Regions from separate parts of the Sphingomonas sp. BL-S-25 genome, predicted to be linked through region 3. Evidence: riboswitches for the same ligand, from Rfam matches in the RefSeq annotation. Region 3 holds a riboswitch; each other region holds the start of a gene.
The links. Region 3 has a riboswitch for cobalamin ahead of metE (5-methyltetrahydropteroyltriglutamate--homocysteine S-methyltransferase). Riboswitches for the same ligand answer to the same signal wherever they lie in the genome.
Positions count from the first base shown of each region.

Region 1: it holds a riboswitch for cobalamin, as region 3 does, so the genes downstream of both, ACZ1H8_RS04760 (TonB-dependent receptor plug domain-containing protein) here and metE (5-methyltetrahydropteroyltriglutamate--homocysteine S-methyltransferase) in region 3, are expected to answer to the same signal.
Region 2: it holds a riboswitch for cobalamin, as region 3 does, so the genes downstream of both, ACZ1H8_RS04730 (TonB-dependent receptor plug domain-containing protein) here and metE (5-methyltetrahydropteroyltriglutamate--homocysteine S-methyltransferase) in region 3, are expected to answer to the same signal.

Region 1 is NZ_CM145486.1:949,351-955,076, reverse strand. It holds gene ACZ1H8_RS04775 (hypothetical protein) at 1-427, opposite strand, end outside; gene ACZ1H8_RS04770 (hypothetical protein) at 408-632, opposite strand; gene ACZ1H8_RS04765 (S9 family peptidase) at 667-2,874, shown strand; cobalamin riboswitch at 2,985-3,205, shown strand; gene ACZ1H8_RS04760 (TonB-dependent receptor plug domain-containing protein) at 3,387-5,333, shown strand; gene cobO (cob(I)yrinic acid a,c-diamide adenosyltransferase) at 5,404-5,726, shown strand, end outside.
Region 2 is NZ_CM145486.1:942,123-947,848, forward strand. It holds gene cobT (nicotinate-nucleotide--dimethylbenzimidazole phosphoribosyltransferase) at 1-207, opposite strand, end outside; gene ACZ1H8_RS04720 (DUF1636 domain-containing protein) at 204-611, opposite strand; gene ACZ1H8_RS04725 (hypothetical protein) at 622-1,173, opposite strand; gene ACZ1H8_RS04730 (TonB-dependent receptor plug domain-containing protein) at 1,256-3,214, opposite strand; cobalamin riboswitch at 3,371-3,556, opposite strand; gene ACZ1H8_RS04735 (phytanoyl-CoA dioxygenase family protein) at 3,587-4,282, opposite strand; gene ACZ1H8_RS04740 (ABC transporter ATP-binding protein) at 4,279-5,052, opposite strand; gene ACZ1H8_RS04745 (FecCD family ABC transporter permease) at 5,046-5,726, opposite strand, start outside.
Region 3 is NZ_CM145486.1:3,243,129-3,248,854, reverse strand. It holds gene ACZ1H8_RS15705 (acyl-CoA thioesterase) at 16-780, opposite strand; gene metE (5-methyltetrahydropteroyltriglutamate--homocysteine S-methyltransferase) at 783-3,110, opposite strand; cobalamin riboswitch at 3,223-3,426, opposite strand; gene ACZ1H8_RS15695 (SDR family oxidoreductase) at 3,493-4,368, opposite strand; gene ACZ1H8_RS15690 (winged helix-turn-helix transcriptional regulator) at 4,470-4,865, shown strand; gene ACZ1H8_RS15685 (hypothetical protein) at 4,935-5,726, shown strand, end outside.

The DNA of each region.
Region 1 (5,726 bases), 2.2 Mb from region 3:
ATTGCCAGATGGCGCTCCCGCTTTGCGGCCAGGCGGCCGCCAGGCGTAGCTGCAAGGTCGCACGCCACGCCTTACGCGCCGCCTCTGCTTCCTCCGCCGTTGCGGCACTCCCCGTGACCGGCCGCACGCTCGCGACGATCGCCTCGACCAGCGCCTTTCGATGCGCCTCCAGCGAGGTCGCAAGAGCTGCGTCGGCCGCGCGGATCTTGGCAACCCGGTCCAGAAGGAACAGCGAGTCGATCGCCGTCAGCGCTGCCGCCGCCCAGGCGGTCAGGTCGACCGAGGCAAAGACGACCTCATGCTCGCTGCGTTCGTCCTCGCCCGGTACCAGCGCACTGCCTGAAACGGGCGCCGTCGCCAGCGGCGCAATCGCGAAACCCGGCGCTACCGTTCCCGCCAGCGCACCATCATGATCCGTTCCGGACATCCGGCATTCCCTCCCCCAGTGAAGTCGCTTCATGGACCAGCGGCTGGCGGTCCGCCAGCGTCGCCAAGTCCTGCGTCGACGATGATCGAAGTTCGGCGAGGTTCGAAAAACCGCCTACGCGTACCTCTTCTACAAAACGGCCCTCTGCATCTTTCCAACCAGCGACGCTCGCGGTCATCCGCCCGACTTTCGACAAGAAATTCATCGATCAATGGATCCTGTCCATTGGGGAGCGGCGGATGAGATCTGGCTATTGGTGGACGCTGCTCGCAGGCTTGCTCTGTCTCTTCACTGTAGCGGCTTCTGCCCAGCAGCGTCGCACGCTGACGATCGATGACGTCCTTGACGTGCAGCGGATCGATCAGGCGACGCTTTCTCCCGATGGAAACTGGATTGCGGCAGTGATTCAGCGCCCGGCGCGTGCGGGCGAGGTCTATGGGCGCACCGCCTACGAGATTGATCCGACCCGAAGCGACATCTGGCTGATCGATGTCAGAACCGGCAAGCGCCGTGCGCTGACCGATGGCGCGGCAAAGGCCGCCGGCTATTGGTGCGCCGCCTGGTCGCCCGACGGACGGCGCCTGGCGCTGTTGTCCACCGAGGCTGCAGCCGGCGAGCCGCGCGGCGGCGACAATATCCGTCTTTACGTCTGGGACCGCGACACCGGTGCGGTGAGGCGAATCGGCGACGCCGCAGTGATGACCTCCGGTCGCTATGGTGGAGCGCTCAACAAGCTGGCGCTCCATGGCGGCGCGGTCCGGCGCGATGGACCGCACGTCTGCAATCCTGACGAACGGGATGGCGCACCCTTTCTCTGGCTCGATGCCGATCGCCTGCTGGCCGTCACCCTGCCGGAGGGTCAGCGGTCCGCGCTGCTGGATCAATATGGCCGCCCGTTCACCGTTGCCGCGCGCACCGCCGCCCGAATGCGGGACGGTGTCGAGCCGACCGCACTGGCCGTCGGCAGCGGTGCGGCACGCCTGCCGCCCGATAACGCCAATCGCGGCATTCTGCAGATCGTCGACGTACACGCGCGCCATGCCCAGACGATCGCAGCCGTGCCCGCCTACCCGTTTCGCAGCACATTGAGTCTGTGGGTGTCTCCGGACGGAAAGCGACTGGCAGTTCTGGCCCCTGTGGGCGCGCTTCATCCGGAAGCGGGACATACGCTGCCAAACAACGCTGACGAGGACTGGACGGTCGAGCGACGGTTGGGCTTCGTCGATCTCGTCCCGGGCGCGGCGGTCCGCTGGGTCGTGCCGCCACCAGGGGCATCCTATCCGCTTGGACTGACCGGCTGGAATGCCGACGGCAATCTTGTTTACTCCGCCCGCGCCAGCCAGCGCGAAACCAAGGCCATGTCATTTCTGGCAACCATCGATGGCCTCGTCACCCCTGACCCCCACGGGCCGCAACCCCAGGCGACCGAGCACGGCTTCGATCTGCCCCCGGACGGCATGTTGCTTGATGATCGGCCCGATCTCGACACCGTGTTGTGGAGCGAGGGCAGCCGTACCGGTCTGACCCTGCGCCTCTCGCGAACGTCGACGAAGGCTACGCGCGACCTGCTGACACTCGATACGCATCTTACCGCGATCGACTGGGGGGAGGCGCGACTGATCGACTATGTCGGCAAGGCGGACCAAGCGCTCAAGGCAAGCGTGATCCTGCCGCCGGGATATCGTGCGGGCTATCGCTATCCGACGCTCGTCTGGGTCTATGGTGGCCTGATGGTGCGCGATATCGAGCGCGATTACTTCACCGATCCGTTCATGCCGGGTATCTACAATCTCTATCTATACGCCGCACGCGGCTATGTCGTTCTGGTTCCGTCGATGCCGCTGGGCGACCGTCGCGACAATGCCGGTTCCTATACCCGGATCGGTGACGGCGTATTTCCGGCGATCGACGCCCTGATTGCAGCAGGGATTGCCGATCCCGATCGGCTGGGCGTGTTCGGACAGAGTTTCGGCGGCTACAGCGTGTTCGCGCTGCTCACCCAGACCAGGCGGTTCAAGGCGGGTGTCGCGATGGCAGGAATCAGCGACATTGCGAGCCTGTATGGCGAACTCGATCCCGGAGCGACCGGCTACCCCGGGATCGCGCACGAGAAGAGCGACAATTGGGCCGAGATCCGTGATACTGGCCGAACGATGCCGCCCTGGCAGGACCCGTCGGGCTATGCTGCCGTCTCTCCGCTATCATATGTCGACCGCGTCACGACGCCGTTAATGATCGTCCATGGCGACCTGGACAATCGGGGCGCGCCCTCCCAGTCGGAACGCTTCTTCTACGCGCTCTATTCCCAAGGTAAGATCGCTAGATTCATGCGCTACGCTGGCGAGAGTCACAGCCTTGCCCAATCGCCTGCCAATATCCGCGACATCGTCGCCGAGACGATTGACTGGTTTGATGCCTATCTAAGGAGACCGGCCACCGCGCCTTGACGGTGCCGTTCCCTCCGCATGGCGATCGCTGCTGCGCTCGAACGATATGAACCCCCGATTGGCTTCGCCCGAGAATTGGCCTAAGGGCGCCGCCGTGGAGCGGTTCGCCGCTTCGCGAAGATCGCGCCGGTGCCCCTTCGGGGGCTTAAACGGGAATGCGGTGCGGGCGGTTCTCCGTCCAAATCCGCGGCTGTCCCTGCAACTGTAAGCGGCGAGCGTGACGCACTGGCTCCCCCGGGAGGGAGCAGCCACTGGATCGCAGGATCCGGGAAGGCCGTGCATCCCGCCCTGACCCGCGAGCCAGGAGACCTGCCGGCGCACCGGTCGCTCTTGCCTTGGTCCAGGGAATGGCCATGGCACGGTACTCCGTCTGAGCGACGACCAAGCGGCCGGGGCCGCTTCGGTGCTGCGCGGCAGGCGTCGGACGCCCGTCTCTCGTGCATGCGCCGGCCGGGGGCATCGTCGCCCCGGGCAGGACCCGGCAGTCGTTGCGCGGCTGTCCGGGGGTATCCATGTTCAAGACCGGTTTCGTTTCGCTGATCGCCATCGCCGCGGCCACGCCTGCCTTCGCCCAGCCTGATCCCGAGCCGGCGGCAGCGCCCGCCGACGACCAGATCGTCGTCACCGCCTCGCGCTCGGGCGAAGGCATTCCGATCGACCAGCTCGCCGCTTCCGTCACGGTGATCGGCGCCGAGGCGCTGGAGCAGCGCCAGACGCGGATCGTCTCCGACGTGCTGCGCGACGTACCCGGCGTGTCGGTCAGCCGCGTCGGCGCAGTCGGCGCGCAGACCCAGATCCGCATCCGCGGGTCGGAGAGCAACCATGTCCTGGTCCTGATCGACGGGATCGAGGCGGCCGATCCCTATTATGGCGAGTATGATTTCGGCACGCTGATCGCCGACCCCAGCGCCCGGATCGAGGTGCTGCGCGGCCAGCAATCCTCGCTCTACGGCTCCGATGCGATCGGCGGCGTGATCAACTACATCACCCTGTCGGGTGCCGAAGCACCGGGCCTGAGCGCCCGCGGCGAGGCAGGCTCGTTCGGCACGATCAGCAGCGCGGCGCGCGCTGCTGGCGCCAGCGGGACGTTCGACTATGCCGTCTCGGGCAGCTGGTATCACACCGATGGCACGCCCACCGCGCGCGGCGGCACCCGCAATATCGGCTCCGACAGCGTCGGCGCCTCGGCCAAGCTGAACTGGAAGCCGAGCGACACGTTCCGCCTGACCGGCGTGCTGCGCTACAGCCACACGGCCGCCGACAACAACAATAGCGAGAGCAACCCCGCCAGCCCCGATTTCGGCCTGATCGTCGACAGCCCGGGCGTGCGCTTCGTCAATGACGGCTATTACGGCCTGCTGTCCGCCGAACTGACGGCGATGGACGGTCGCTGGATCAATACGCTGTCGGGCCAGTTCGCCGACACGACTCGTACCGGCTACACCCTTTCGGGCGTCGACTATGGCGACAAGGGGCGGCGCTACAAGGGATCGTTCACCTCCAGCTTCCGCTTCGACACCGCGTCGCTGACGCACCGCATCACCGGCGCGGTCGATGTCGAGCGCGAGGAGTTCGAGAATACCACGCCCGGCACCGGATCGCCCTTCGACGCGTTTCGCGGCCGTCGCAGCACCGACAATGTCGGGCTGGTCGCGCAATATGAGCTGACCGCGGGCGCCTTCACCGGTGGCGCCTCGGTCCGCCGTGACGAGAATAACCGCTTTGCCGATACGACGACCTGGCGCGTCCAGGGCGGCTATCGTCTGCCGACCGATACGCGGATCCATGCCGCCTATGGCACCGGCGTGAAGAACCCCGGCTATTACGAACTCTATGGCTATTCGGACGGCACCTATATCGGCAATCCGAACCTGCGCCCCGAACAGTCGGAAGGCTGGGAGGCCGGGATTGAGCAGCGCTTCCTGAAGGGCAAGGCAACGGTCGGCGCGACCTATTTCGACTCCACGCTGACCGACGAGATCTACACCAGCTATCCCGCGCCCAACTTCGTCGCGACGCCGGCCAACCGCACGACCGAGTCGAAGCAGCATGGTGTCGAGCTCTATGCCAGCATCCGCCCGAGCGCGCAGTTCCGCCTCGACGCGGCCTACACCCACCTGAAGGCGCGCGAGAATGGCGTCGAGGAAGTGCGCCGTCCGGGCGATATCGCAAGCGTCAACGCGACCGTCTCCAGTGCTGACCAGCGGCTCTCGGGGACGCTGACGGTGCGGTACAACGGACGCATCCGCGACGTTGCGTACACCGATCCCAGCTTCATCCCGGTCGATGTGTCGCTGAAGCCGGTCACGCTGGTGAACCTCAACGCCCAGTTCAGGATCACCGACAAGGTCAGCATCTTCGGCCGCGTCGAGAATCTGTTCGACGTCGATTATGAGGAAGTGTTCGGTTACGCGACGCCCGGCATCGCCGGCTATGGCGGGCTGCGCATCGGCCTGTGAGGTTCGCGCCCGGGCGGCAGGACCGTCCGGGCGCCCCTTCCTGTCATTTCCCGATCGAAGGAGTGCCGCGATGACGTCGCGCACCGATGCCGAACACACGGCGAAGATGAAGAAGATCCAGGCCGCGCAGGCGAAGAAGCTTGCCACCAAGACCGTCGAGAAGGGCCTGGTCATCGTCCATACAGGCCCGGGCAAGGGCAAGACCTCGGCCGCGCTCGGCATGGTCGTCCGTGCGATCGGCCACGGGATGAAGGTCGGCGTCGTCCAGTTCGTGAAGGGCGCGATGGCCACCGGCGAGAAGGCGGTGTTCGATCGCTTTCCCGAGCTGGTCGAGTTCAAGCCGATGGGCGAAGGCTTCACCTGGGACACGCAGGACCGCACCCGCGACATCGC
Region 2 (5,726 bases), 2.2 Mb from region 3:
CGCGGCGCGGGCGCGATCGATCCGCGGACGTTCGCGGCCCTGCCACCCGGCCATGAAGACCGCGATCTCTTCCAGCCGGCCGAGCGATCCGGCGGGCTTGGTCAGCTGGGCCTGGCGCTGCTGTGCCGCGATGCGTGCGTTCTCGTCGGCGACCGGCAATGCGGCCAGTGCGGTGCGGAACGCGGCGGCGGTGGGGAAATGGCTCATTCGACGACGAATCCCGGCGGCGGGGTGCGCGTGACGAAATGACCCTTCACCCCGTCGGGCCATTCCGAATAGGCGACGCGGCCATGCTCGCTGTCGGCATAGGCGACGGCATAGTCCAGGATCGCCCGCGCCGCATCCGCATCGGGCGCGAACCTGCCCATGACGTAACCGACCTTGTCGGGCGCGCGCAGATGGACGGTGCAGTGATCCTGGCACGCGAACAGGCAGGCCATGTCCTGCACCGCGATGCCCGCATAGCGCGGGTCGGACGCCCGGACCGCGCGCAGCGCCTCGATCAGCCGCGCGCCGCCGCTGACGCCCTCGCCGTCCACCCGGACCTCGGGCGACTGGCGACAGCTGTTGCAGGCGACGATCGCCGGCCCGTCCGCGACCCGCTTGAGCACCGCGCGGCGCTCAGGCGACCGCGGCGCGCGGGGCGGCCGGCTGCGGCACCCCGATCGCCGTCAGTGCGCGGTACAGCGCGTACAGCCCGATCAGGATCGCACCGTTGCGCACCAGCTGACGCATCAGGATCGCCGGATCGATCGTACTGGCGACGCCGCCCAGCGGGACGGCCCAGCCGAGCACCACCAGCTTGAACGCGGCGAACCCCGCCAGATTGGCGACGCCCAGCCGGACCAGAGTCGATTGGCCCGGAATCAGGCGAAGCGCGGCATAGGCGCCGAGCACCGACGCGACCGCAGCGGTGGCGAGGCCCGCCGCCCAACCGAATGTCCCCGCATCACGCGGATAATCGAGCAGGCAGAAGCCGACCGCCTGGCTCGCCAGCCACGCCGCCAGCATCAGCCAGACGCCGTCGCTGCGGCGCATATGCACCGCGGCAAGCGCCGCCAGTGCTGGAAACGGGGTGGCGCAGGCGAACGCCAATGTCGTCGCGGTGCTGGCCAGCGTCAGCAGCAGAATCCACAAGGTCGATGCGGCTCGGGTAGAATTTGCCTGGGTCATGACGGCTCCTCTGATCGGTTCCGGAAGGGCGACCCGGACCTGCAATATGCGCAGGCCCGGGCAGTCGGATGCGTACGAGCGGTCAGAACCGGCCGCGCACGCCGGCATAGAAGCTGCGGCCCAGCGTGCCGTAGCGATAGGCGGTCATATAGTCCTCGTCGAAGACGTTCTCCGCCCGGGCGAACAGGCGGAAGCGCTCGCTGACCGCGAATTCGGCGCGCAGGTCGACCAGCGCATAGCCGTCCAGCCGCGTCGCGTTGCTTGCATTGTCGAAGCTGTGCCCCGCCCAGCGCACCGCCGCACCGGTGGTCAGCCCGAACGGGAAGGCATAGCTGACCGAAGCGTTGCCGCTGTCCTGCGGGCGGCGCGGCAGCCATTTGCCGAAATTGGCGGTGCCGGGCGACCGGTCCTCGGCCACCGTCCAGCTGTAATTGCCGTCCAGCGTGAGGCCGCCCAGCTTCAGCGCCGCCGCCGCCTCGATGCCGTGGGCCTCGCCGCGCGAGACGTTGGAATAATAGCCCGACCGGCGCGTCGTGCTGCCGGGGACCAGGCACAGCGGGCTGGGCGAGGTCGCGCTGCAGCTGTTGAAGATGATCTGGTTCGTCGTGACCCGCTCGAAATAGGTCGCGCCGAAGCTCAGCTTGCGGTCGAACAGCTGCTGCTCGACGCCGGCTTCCCATCCGCGGGCCTGTTCGGGATCGAGCCCGATATTCCCGTACTCGCTGAACAGCTGGTACAGGGTCGGCGCCTTGAACCCCTCGCCATAGCTGGCGCGCAGGATCGTGTCGGTCGGCAGCCGCCAGACCGCGCCGGTCGAGAACAGGGTCTTGGCGCCATAGCGGCTGTGATCGTCATGGCGCACACCGCCATTGATCGTCAGCCCGTCGACCGGCTCGATGTTCAGCTGGCCATAGATGCTGGTGATCTCGGCATCGCCGATTGAAAAGGGCGGCAACGGCGTGGTCAGCGCGCCGGCAGGCGAGCGGCTCTCGAACTTCGAGCGCTCATTCTCCAGCCCGAACACCGCTGAGATGCGCTGGGTGACGGCGAAGCTGCCTTGATATTCCCAGCGGCGGTTCTGGCCGTTCGATTCGAAGCTCAGCGCGCGGGCGCGCAGCGGCGAGAAGCTGTCGCGATCGGTGTCGGTATGAGCATAGGCGACGCGGTTGCGGAAGCGGCCATCGAGCAGCGCGAAATTCACCCCGGCATAGCCGACAAATTCCTTGTTGGTCGAGAAATCGGGATTGTCGCCGCTGGTCGAATCGATGTTCACCCGGGCGCTCGAATAATAGCCGCGCAGCTCGACGCTGAGGTTGGTGGCCAGTTCCAGCTCGGCGCGGCCGGTGACGCTGCGGTTGGTATAGCCGTCGGTCTCGCGCCCGCCGAACGCCGGCGCGATCGCCGAGATGCCGTCGGTGGTGAAGCTCTGGCCGCCCAGGCGCCAGCTGAGCGGGCCGGTGCGCCCGCCGATCGCGGCGCGCGCGCTGACGGTGGCGCGCGACCCGGCCTCCAGATCGAAACTGCCCTCGATCGGCGCTTCCGGCATGGCGGTGACGATGTTGACGACGCCGCCGATCGCCTGGCTGCCCCACAGCGTCGATTGCGGCCCGCGCAGGATCTCGATCCGCGACGCGTCGCCGACCAGTAGGTTGGCGAAATTATAGCCGCCGCCGGTCGACGCCGGATCGTTCAGCTTCACCCCGTCGATCACGACCACGGTCTGGTCCGATTCGGCGCCGCGGATGCGCAGCGAGGTCGAGGTGCCATAGCCGCCGTTGCGCGACATGCTGATGCCGGGGGTGCGCAGCAGCAGCTCGGTCACGCCGATGTCCTGGCTGCGGTCGATCGCCGCCTTGTCGAGCACGGTGACCGATGCCGGGACCTGGTCTATCGCGACGGGTGCGCGGGTGGCGGTGACGATGATCTCGCCGCCCTCCTCGGTCGAGGCGGAGGTCGCGGCGGCATCGGGCGCCGGTGCCTGCTGGGCAAGCGCGCCCGAGGCGGTGGCGAGGGCGGAAACGGAAAGGGCGAAACGGAACAGCGACTTCAACTTCTTATCCTTCGACGACACGGCCGCACCCACACGGGAATGCGACGCCGTGTCCGCGAAGGACGCACAGCCGCATCCCGCGCGAACGCGGTCAGCTCTGTCGTCTCTCGGGTTCACCCCCGTCCGCGCGACACACCCTGTCCGCACGAAGGACGACCGCGACGGGCAGGTCTCCTGGCTAGCGGGTCGGTGCCGGTTCGGCCGCCTTCTCAGGACCAAGGTCCCAATGGCATTCGGCCGATGGCTCGCCGCTTACAGTTGCAGGGGCAGCCGGGTTTGATCCCGTTCCCTTTTCATCCCCGTCTCCGGGGAACCTGTCGCGCCGCCGCCCTTAGGGCCGCGCGCCGCGGCTGGCAATCGGCATCACGCCGCCATCATCCACACCACCAGCGCGAACCGCGCATCGACCGTGGGCAAGGTGCGGTGCGGAGTGAAGCGCTCGAGAAAGATCACCTCGCCCGCCGCGCAGTCGGGCTGGATCCTGGGCATGCCGGCGATCGCCGCCTCGGATATCTCGAACCCGCGCCCGGTCTCCTGCGCCAGCGGGGCTGCGCGCCGGCCGGGAATGATCTCCAGCCCGCCGCGCCCCGGCCCGGCATCGCTCAGCGGGATCCAGGCGGTGATCCACACCCGGCCGCAGGCGGTGCCGTCGTCGCGCGCCACGTCCGAATGCCAGGCGTGGCGATGCTCGGGAAAGCTGGCGATGCTGGCGCGCACCCGCACGATCGATCCGGCCAGCGCCCGTCCGCAGATCCGCTGCGCCGCCTCGATCAGCCGCGGGTCGCCGGCGATGCTCGACAGCCGCGGCCCGCGCTGCGCATCGCTGCACACGGCGCGGCGCAGCAGGTCGGCATGGCCGCGATCCTGGGCGAAGATCCGGTCGATCCGCCCAGCCAGCGGCGCCTCGGGACAGCTCGCCTCGAACGGCAGGTACAGCGCGCGCGACACCCGGTCGATCTGATCGACGATATCGGCCTGGGCGGCGATTATTGTTGTACGATCGTACAACGCCAGTTTCGCATAGCCCGACTCGGCATAGGAGATTTCCTGCGCGCTCATCGCACGCGCCCCAGCGTCGTGATGCTCGGCCAGGCCCCGCCAACATCGACCCAGGCATCGATGCCATAGACCGCGCGCAGGTTCGCCGGCGTCAGCACCTCGGCCGGCGGACCGTCCGCCACGACGGTGCCAAGGTCGATCAGCAACAGCCGGTCGCAATAGCGCGCGGCCATGGTCAGGTCGTGCAGCACCGCGACGACCAGCGCACCTGCGCGCGCCTCGGCCTGGAGCAGGTCCATCACGTCGATCTGGTGCCCGGGATCGAGGCTGGCGAGCGGTTCGTCGGCGATCAGGCCGGGCGCCTCGACCGCGAGCGCGCGTGCCAGCAGGACGCGGGCCCGCTCGCCGCCCGACAGTTCGGTCGCGATCCGGTCGCGCAGCGCGGTCACGTCGGCGCGCGCCATCGCCCGCTCAATCGCGGCGGCATCCCCTTCCGCCACGCGCGACATCGGACCCAGATGCGGCAGCCGGCCGAGGCCGACCAGCCGCTCGACCGACAAGGGCCAGTGCAAAGTCTGCCCCTGGGGCAGATAGGCGATGCGCTTCGCCAGCTCGGCGCGGGGCAGCGACCGCGCCTCGACATCGTCGACCAGCACGCGGCCGGTCGCCGGCACCAGCGCCAGCATCGCGCGCGCCAGCGTCGACTTGCCCGCACCATTGGGGCCGACGATGCCGGTCAGCGTGCCGGATGCGAAGGACGCGGTCACGTCCTGCAGCACGCTGCGCTTGCCCAGCGAGACACCGAGCCCCTCGATCCGGATGCTCACCATAGCCGCCGCTCCCGCATCAGATGGACGAGGAAGACCGGCACGCCGAGGAATGCGGTGACGACGCCCAGCTTCAGCTCGGCCTTGGTGTCGATCATCCGCACCGCCAGGTCGGCCAGTGTCAGCAGCGCGGCACCACCGATCGCGGAGGGGAGCAAGATCGCCGAGGGGCTGCGGTCGGTCAGCGGGCGGACGAGGTGCGGAACGATCAGTCCGACGAAGCCGATCGCGCCCGACACCGCCACCGCACCGCCCACGCCGATCGCGGTGCCCAGCAGCAGCCGCAGCCGCGTCGCGCGCAGATCGACGCCCAGCGCCTGCGCGCCATCCTCACCCAGCGTCAGCGCATCGAGCGCGCGGCCGTGCCACAACAGCATCGCCGCGCCGATCGCGATACAGGGAAGCGCGACGCGAACATGGTCGAACGAGCGGTTCTCCAGACTGCCGAGCAGCCAGGTCATGATCTCCATCGCCGCGAACGGATTGGGCGAGAGGTTGAGCGACAGGCTGATCCCGGCGCTGGCCAAAGTCATCAATGCAATGCCCGCCAGGATCAGCGTCAGCGGACTTTCCGAGCGGCCCGCGAGCAGGAACAGCAGCGCCAGCAAGGCCAGCGCGGCAAGCACCGCCATCACCGGCAGGATCAGAGGATGCACCAGCGCCAGCCCGAAATAGAT
Region 3 (5,726 bases):
AACCAGACCGGCGTCTCACCCCGCGCCGATCGCCCTTGGCCGGCCGTCGCGGTCGACCGACACCATGGTGAACTCGGCCGACGCTGCGCGGCGGCGGTCGGCGGTCACCAGGGTTTCGGCCCAGAGCTCGACGCCGATCCGGACCGAGCTGCGCCCGGTCATCCGCACCACCGCCTGAAGCTCGACCATCTCGCCGGCGCGGATCGGCGCGACGAAGTCGATCCGGTCGGATGCCGCCATCACCATTACCGCGCGCGCATGGCGGGTGGCGGCGAGGAAGGCGGCCTTGCCCATCATCTTCAGCGCGTCGCCGCCATAGAGCGTGCCATAATGGTTGGTCTGGGGCGGGAAGACGATGTCGACATAGCGCAGCACGCCACCGCCCCCGGCATCGGGGGCGACCCCGGTCCCGATCGGCGGGATCGGGCCGCGATCCGCCACCAGGGTGAAGCGTCCGCGCGTGCAGAGCCGGCGCTCGCCGCTGACCGGCGCCTCGGCGGTCAGTTCGACCTCGACATCGAGCGAGCGGGTGCCGACCCGGACCACCCGCCCGACCGCCTCGATCATCTCGCCGACCCGGCCGGGTGCCGCGAAATCGATCCTTTCGGACGAGGCGGTGACGAACGACGCGCGGCCATGGCGCGAGGCCGCGAGAAACGCGACCTTGTCCATGTGCGCGAGCGCCATGCCGCCGAACAGCGTGCCGTGATGGTTGGCGTCGCCCGGAAAGATCATGTCGATCATCCGGACGACGCCCCCGGCGGCCTGTGCGACCGCCACGCTCAGGCCGCGACCATCGCTTCGGCGCGCAGCGTCCGTGCCGCCGCCACCATCGCCTCGATCGCCGGACGAACCTCGTCCCATTTGCGCGTCTTCAGCCCGCAATCGGGGTTCACCCAAAGCTGAGACCGGTCGAGATGCCGCTGGGCCAGGCGCATCAGCTCGACCATCTCCCCCTCGCCCGGCACGCGCGGTGCATGGATGTCGTACACGCCCGGCCCGATCGCGGCCGGGTAGCGATAGCGGGCAAAGCCTTCGAGCAGCTCCATCTGCGAGCGCGCCGTCTCGATCGAGATCACATCGGCGTCCATCGCCCCGATCGCGGGGAGGATGTCGTTGAATTCCGAATAGCACATATGGGTGTGGATCTGGGTCGCGTCGTCGACGCCCGCGGCCGAGATGCGGAAACAGTCTACCGCCCAATCGAGATAGGCCTGCCAATCACGCCGGCGCAGCGGCAGCCCCTCGCGCAGGGCAGCCTCGTCGATCTGGATCGCCCGCGCGCCTGCCGCCTCCAGGTCGAGTACCTCGTCGCGAATGGCCAGCGCGATCTGGCGGCACGACGCCTCGCGCGGCTGGTCGTCGCGCACGAAGCTCCAGTTGAGGATGGTAACCGGCCCCGTCAGCATGCCCTTGACCGGCCGGTCGGTCAGCGACTGGGCATAGCGCCACCAGTCGACCGTCATCGGCTGCGGCCGCGAGACGTCGCCATAGAGGATCGGCGGACGGACGCAGCGCGAGCCATAGCTCTGCACCCAGCCGCTGACGGTGAAGGCGAAACCCGACAGCCGCTCGCCGAAATATTGCACCATGTCGTTCCGCTCGAACTCGCCATGGACGAGCATGTCGAGTCCGACCTCCTCCTGCCAGCGGATCGCGCGCGCCGTCTCGTCGCGCAGGAACGCGTCATAGCCCGCCGAATCCAGTTCGCCGCGGTTGAAGCGCGCGCGGGCGCCGCGGACCGCCTCGGTCTGGGGGAAGGATCCGATGGTGGTGGTGGGAAAGTCGGGCAGGTCGAGGACCGCCGCCTGTGCCGCAGCGCGAGTGGCGACATCACCGTGGCGCTCACGGAATCCCGACGTCACCGCGGACATGCGCGCGGTGACCGTCACATCATGGATCAGCGGCGAGGTGCGCCGCGCGGTCGCCGCCCGGCGCGACTCGGCCAGCGCCCCTGCAACGCTCGCCGCGCCTTCGTTGAGCGCGCGCTTCAGGATCGCCAGTTCCTCGACTTTCTGCACCGCAAAGGCCAGCCACTGGACCAGTTCCGGGTCGAGCCTGCGCTCCAGCGCGAGATCGACGGGCACGTGCAGCAGCGAGCAGGACGGGGCCAGCACCAGATCGCGAACCGCGGCGATCGGCTCGATCCGCGCCAGCAGCGCGTCGAGATCGGCGCGCCAGACATTGCGCCCGTCGATCACGCCCAGCGACAGCAACAGGTCCTTCGGTGCCGCCTTCAGCAGCGCATCGATCTGTCCCGGCGCGCGGACCAGGTCGACATGGAGCCCCGCGACGGGAAGCGCCGCGGCAAAGCCGAGATTATCGTCGAGCCCGCCGAAATAGGTCGTCAGCATCAGCTTGACGCCCGGCCGGGCGAGCCGGGCATAGGCCCGCGTCAGCGCGCGTCGCTGGACATCGGACAGGTCGGTGACCAGGATCGGTTCGTCGATCTGGACCCACTGCGCCCCCGCCTGGCCGAGATGGCCGAGGATCACCGCATAGAGGCTGACCACCTCGTCGAGATAGTCGAACGGATCGACCCCGCGCCCCTTGGCCAGGCTGAGCCAGGTGACGGGGCCCAGCAGCACCGGCCGGGTCTCGAACCCCTGCGCCCGCGCCTCGCGATAGTCCTCGACCAGCTTCAGCCGGTTGAGCGCCAGCTTCTGTCCCGGCACCAGTTCGGGAACCATGTAATGATAGTTGGTGTCGAACCATTTGGTCATCTCGCACGCGGTCAGGCTGGTCTGGTCGGCACCGTCCGTCGCGTGGTGATGGCCGCAGCCGGCCGCGGTCGCACCGGTCGTGCCCCGCGCCATCGCGAAATAGGTGGCAAGATCCGCCTCGCCATCGCCCGTGCGATAGCGTTCGGGGATCGCGCCCAGCATCACGCTGGTGTCGAGCACATGGTCGTAGAGCGAGAAGTCGCCCGAGGGCAGCCAGTCGACGCCCAGCGCCTGTTGCCGCGCCCAGGCGGCGGTGCGCAGGCCGGCGGCGGCATCGAGCAGATCGGCTTCGCTGCTCCTGCCCGACCAGAAAGTCTCGAGCGCGGTCTTCAGTTCGCGGCGCGGGCCGATGCGCGGAAAGCCCAGAGTGGCAATGGAAACGGTCATGATCTTCAACCCCGAAGCATGGGGCGGAGACCCGGTACCGGACACAGGCAGGCAGGGACGGACAGAGCCCGGCCACGGCGCGCAAGCGGCCAGACCGGGCACCCCGCCGGTGGACGTTATCGCGTCGAAGGCAGGTCTCCTGGCTTGCGGGTCAGCGCGGACGGTCTGGCCTTCCCGGCGGGCGAACCCGCCAGTGACACGTGATGACCGCCGCTCGCCGCTTACAGTTGCGGGGGCAGCGCCGGATTTTTACCGGCTTCCCGTCTTAGCTCCGGCGCGGCGATACCGGCCGGAGAACCTCGACGCCCCAAGCATCGCCAAGTGCCGCGCGCACGTCAAGGCTCATATAAAGAATTCTTTATATGAGCCCGAAACGCGTCGTTCAGCCCGCCACGCTCTTCGCGATCGTCTCCGCGAATGGCGTCGTCGGACGACCGATCAGGCGCGACAGCGTCCCGCTCTCGTCGAACAATCCGCCGTTCGCCGCCGCCGCATCCGAATTGGCGATCATGTCGGCCACCGGCTCGGGCAGCCCGGCCTGGACCAGCGCACCGCGATAATCACCTTCGGACAGGTTCACATAGGGGACCTCGCGCCCCGCCTGGCGCGACAGCTCGGCCGCGAACTCGGCGAGCGTGAAGCCATGATCGCCCGCCAGTTCATGGACGACATCCGCTTCCTCGGCATCGCCGATCAGCGCGGCCGCGGCCGCCACGGCATAATCCTCTCGCGCGGCGGCCGAAATCCGGCCCTCGCCCGCGGCGCCCAGAAAGCCGCCATGCTCAAGGGCGGGCGGGATCGAGGCGGCATAATTTTCGGTATACCAGCCGTTGCGCAACAGGGTGGTGGGGATGCCACTGGCGCGCAGTAGTTCCTCGGTCTCGCGATGCTCGTCGGCCAGGCCGAGCGTCGACCGGTCTGCATGGAGCAGGCTGGTATAGGCGATCCGCTTCACCCCGGCGCGCTTCGCCGCGTCGATGACATTGGCATGCTGCGGCACCCGCGCGCCGACGGCGTTGGACGAAATCAGCAGCAGCCGATCCGCACCGGCCAGCGCCGTATCGAGCGTTTCGGGCTTCTCATAGTCGCCCGCCCGTATCTCGACGCCCTCGGGAAACAGGCCGGCGGCCTTGTCGGGACTGCGCACCACCGCGACCACTGCGGCCGGCCCGACGCGCCGGACGAGGTCGGCGACGACGAACTGGCCGAGCTGGCCGGTGGCGGCGGTCACGAAATAGCGGGTCTGTTCGGCAGTCATGGGAAAGCTCCGGTCTCGTTAATCGACATGGTCTCAGATAGAGACTAAATCGGGATCCGAAAGACGGCACGTCGCCGTCACCTGGTTACTGCGGAGAGACCATGGACGCGACCGAGACGCTGGCCGCACGATTCGACGAATGGCAGCAGTTCGAGTTCGACAGCGCGCGCTGCACCGTGCGCGGGCTGCTCGACCGGATCGGCGATCGCTGGTCGATGCTGCTGCTCTGCGCGCTGGCCGGGGAGCCGCGCCGGTTCAGCGCACTGGCCCGGCTGGTGCCCGACATCTCGAAGCGCATGCTGACCCAGACGCTGCGCGTCCTGGAAACCGACGGCTTGGTCCACCGGGACGTCCAGCCGACCGTGCCGCCCAGCGTCACCTATTCGCTCACCCCGCTCGGACGCAGCTTCACCGTCCCCTTGCTCGGCCTGATCGACTGGGCCGAGGCACATTTGCCGCAGGTGATGGAAGCCCGCGAGCGGATGAAGGCGGCGTGAGCGGCACGGCTTCCGTAGCGCATCGCGGCCCCTCGACACCCCCTCCCCGGCGCGTGTAGGTCCGCGGGCATGTCGCGATCGGCACCTCTCTGGCTGTCTGCCCCCACCCGCTTCGCCGCGCTGACCCGCGGCCAGTCATGGGTGGCGATCCTGGTCGTTTTCGCCGTGCTGGCGCTCACGCTCACCGCGCTGAACGTCCCGACGCCCGAGGCGCTGGATGCGGCGACCGGGGGCGAGCGGCATCAGACCGACCTGATGCTGTATGAGTCGATCGCGGCGGGGGTGCGCGGCGGCGGGGATTATTATGCGGTTGCGGCCGATGCGATGCGCGCGGGCGGCTATCCGCTGAAGCCGTTCCTGACGATGCGGATGCCGGGGCTGGCCAGCGTTCTGGCCGCACTGCCGCTCTGGGCCGCGCCGCTGCTGCAATTGCTGCTCGTGCTGTGCGTCGCGGCGACCTGGATGCTGCGGCTGCGCCTCGCGCTGGGGCGCAGCCTGCCGATGCTGGTGGGCGGGATATTGCTGGCCGGATCGATGCTAGCCTTCATCCAGCCGGGGCTGATCAGCTTTCACGAGATCTGGGCGGGGCTGCTGGTCGCCTGGTCGCTGGGGCTGCGGCGGCCGGGGCGCTGGGTCGAGCCCGCGGCAATCGCGCTGGCGGCGATGCTGATCCGCGAGACTGCGGCGCTTTATGCGCTGATCATGCTGGTCTTCGCGTGGCGCGATGGCGAACGGCGCGAGGCGCTTGGCTGGGGCATCGCACTGGCGCTGTTCGGGGTGGCGCTGGCGGTCCATGCCTGGGCAGTGACCGGTCTGGCCGGGCCGCTGGATGCGCGGTCGCCGGGCTGGCTCGGGCTGGAA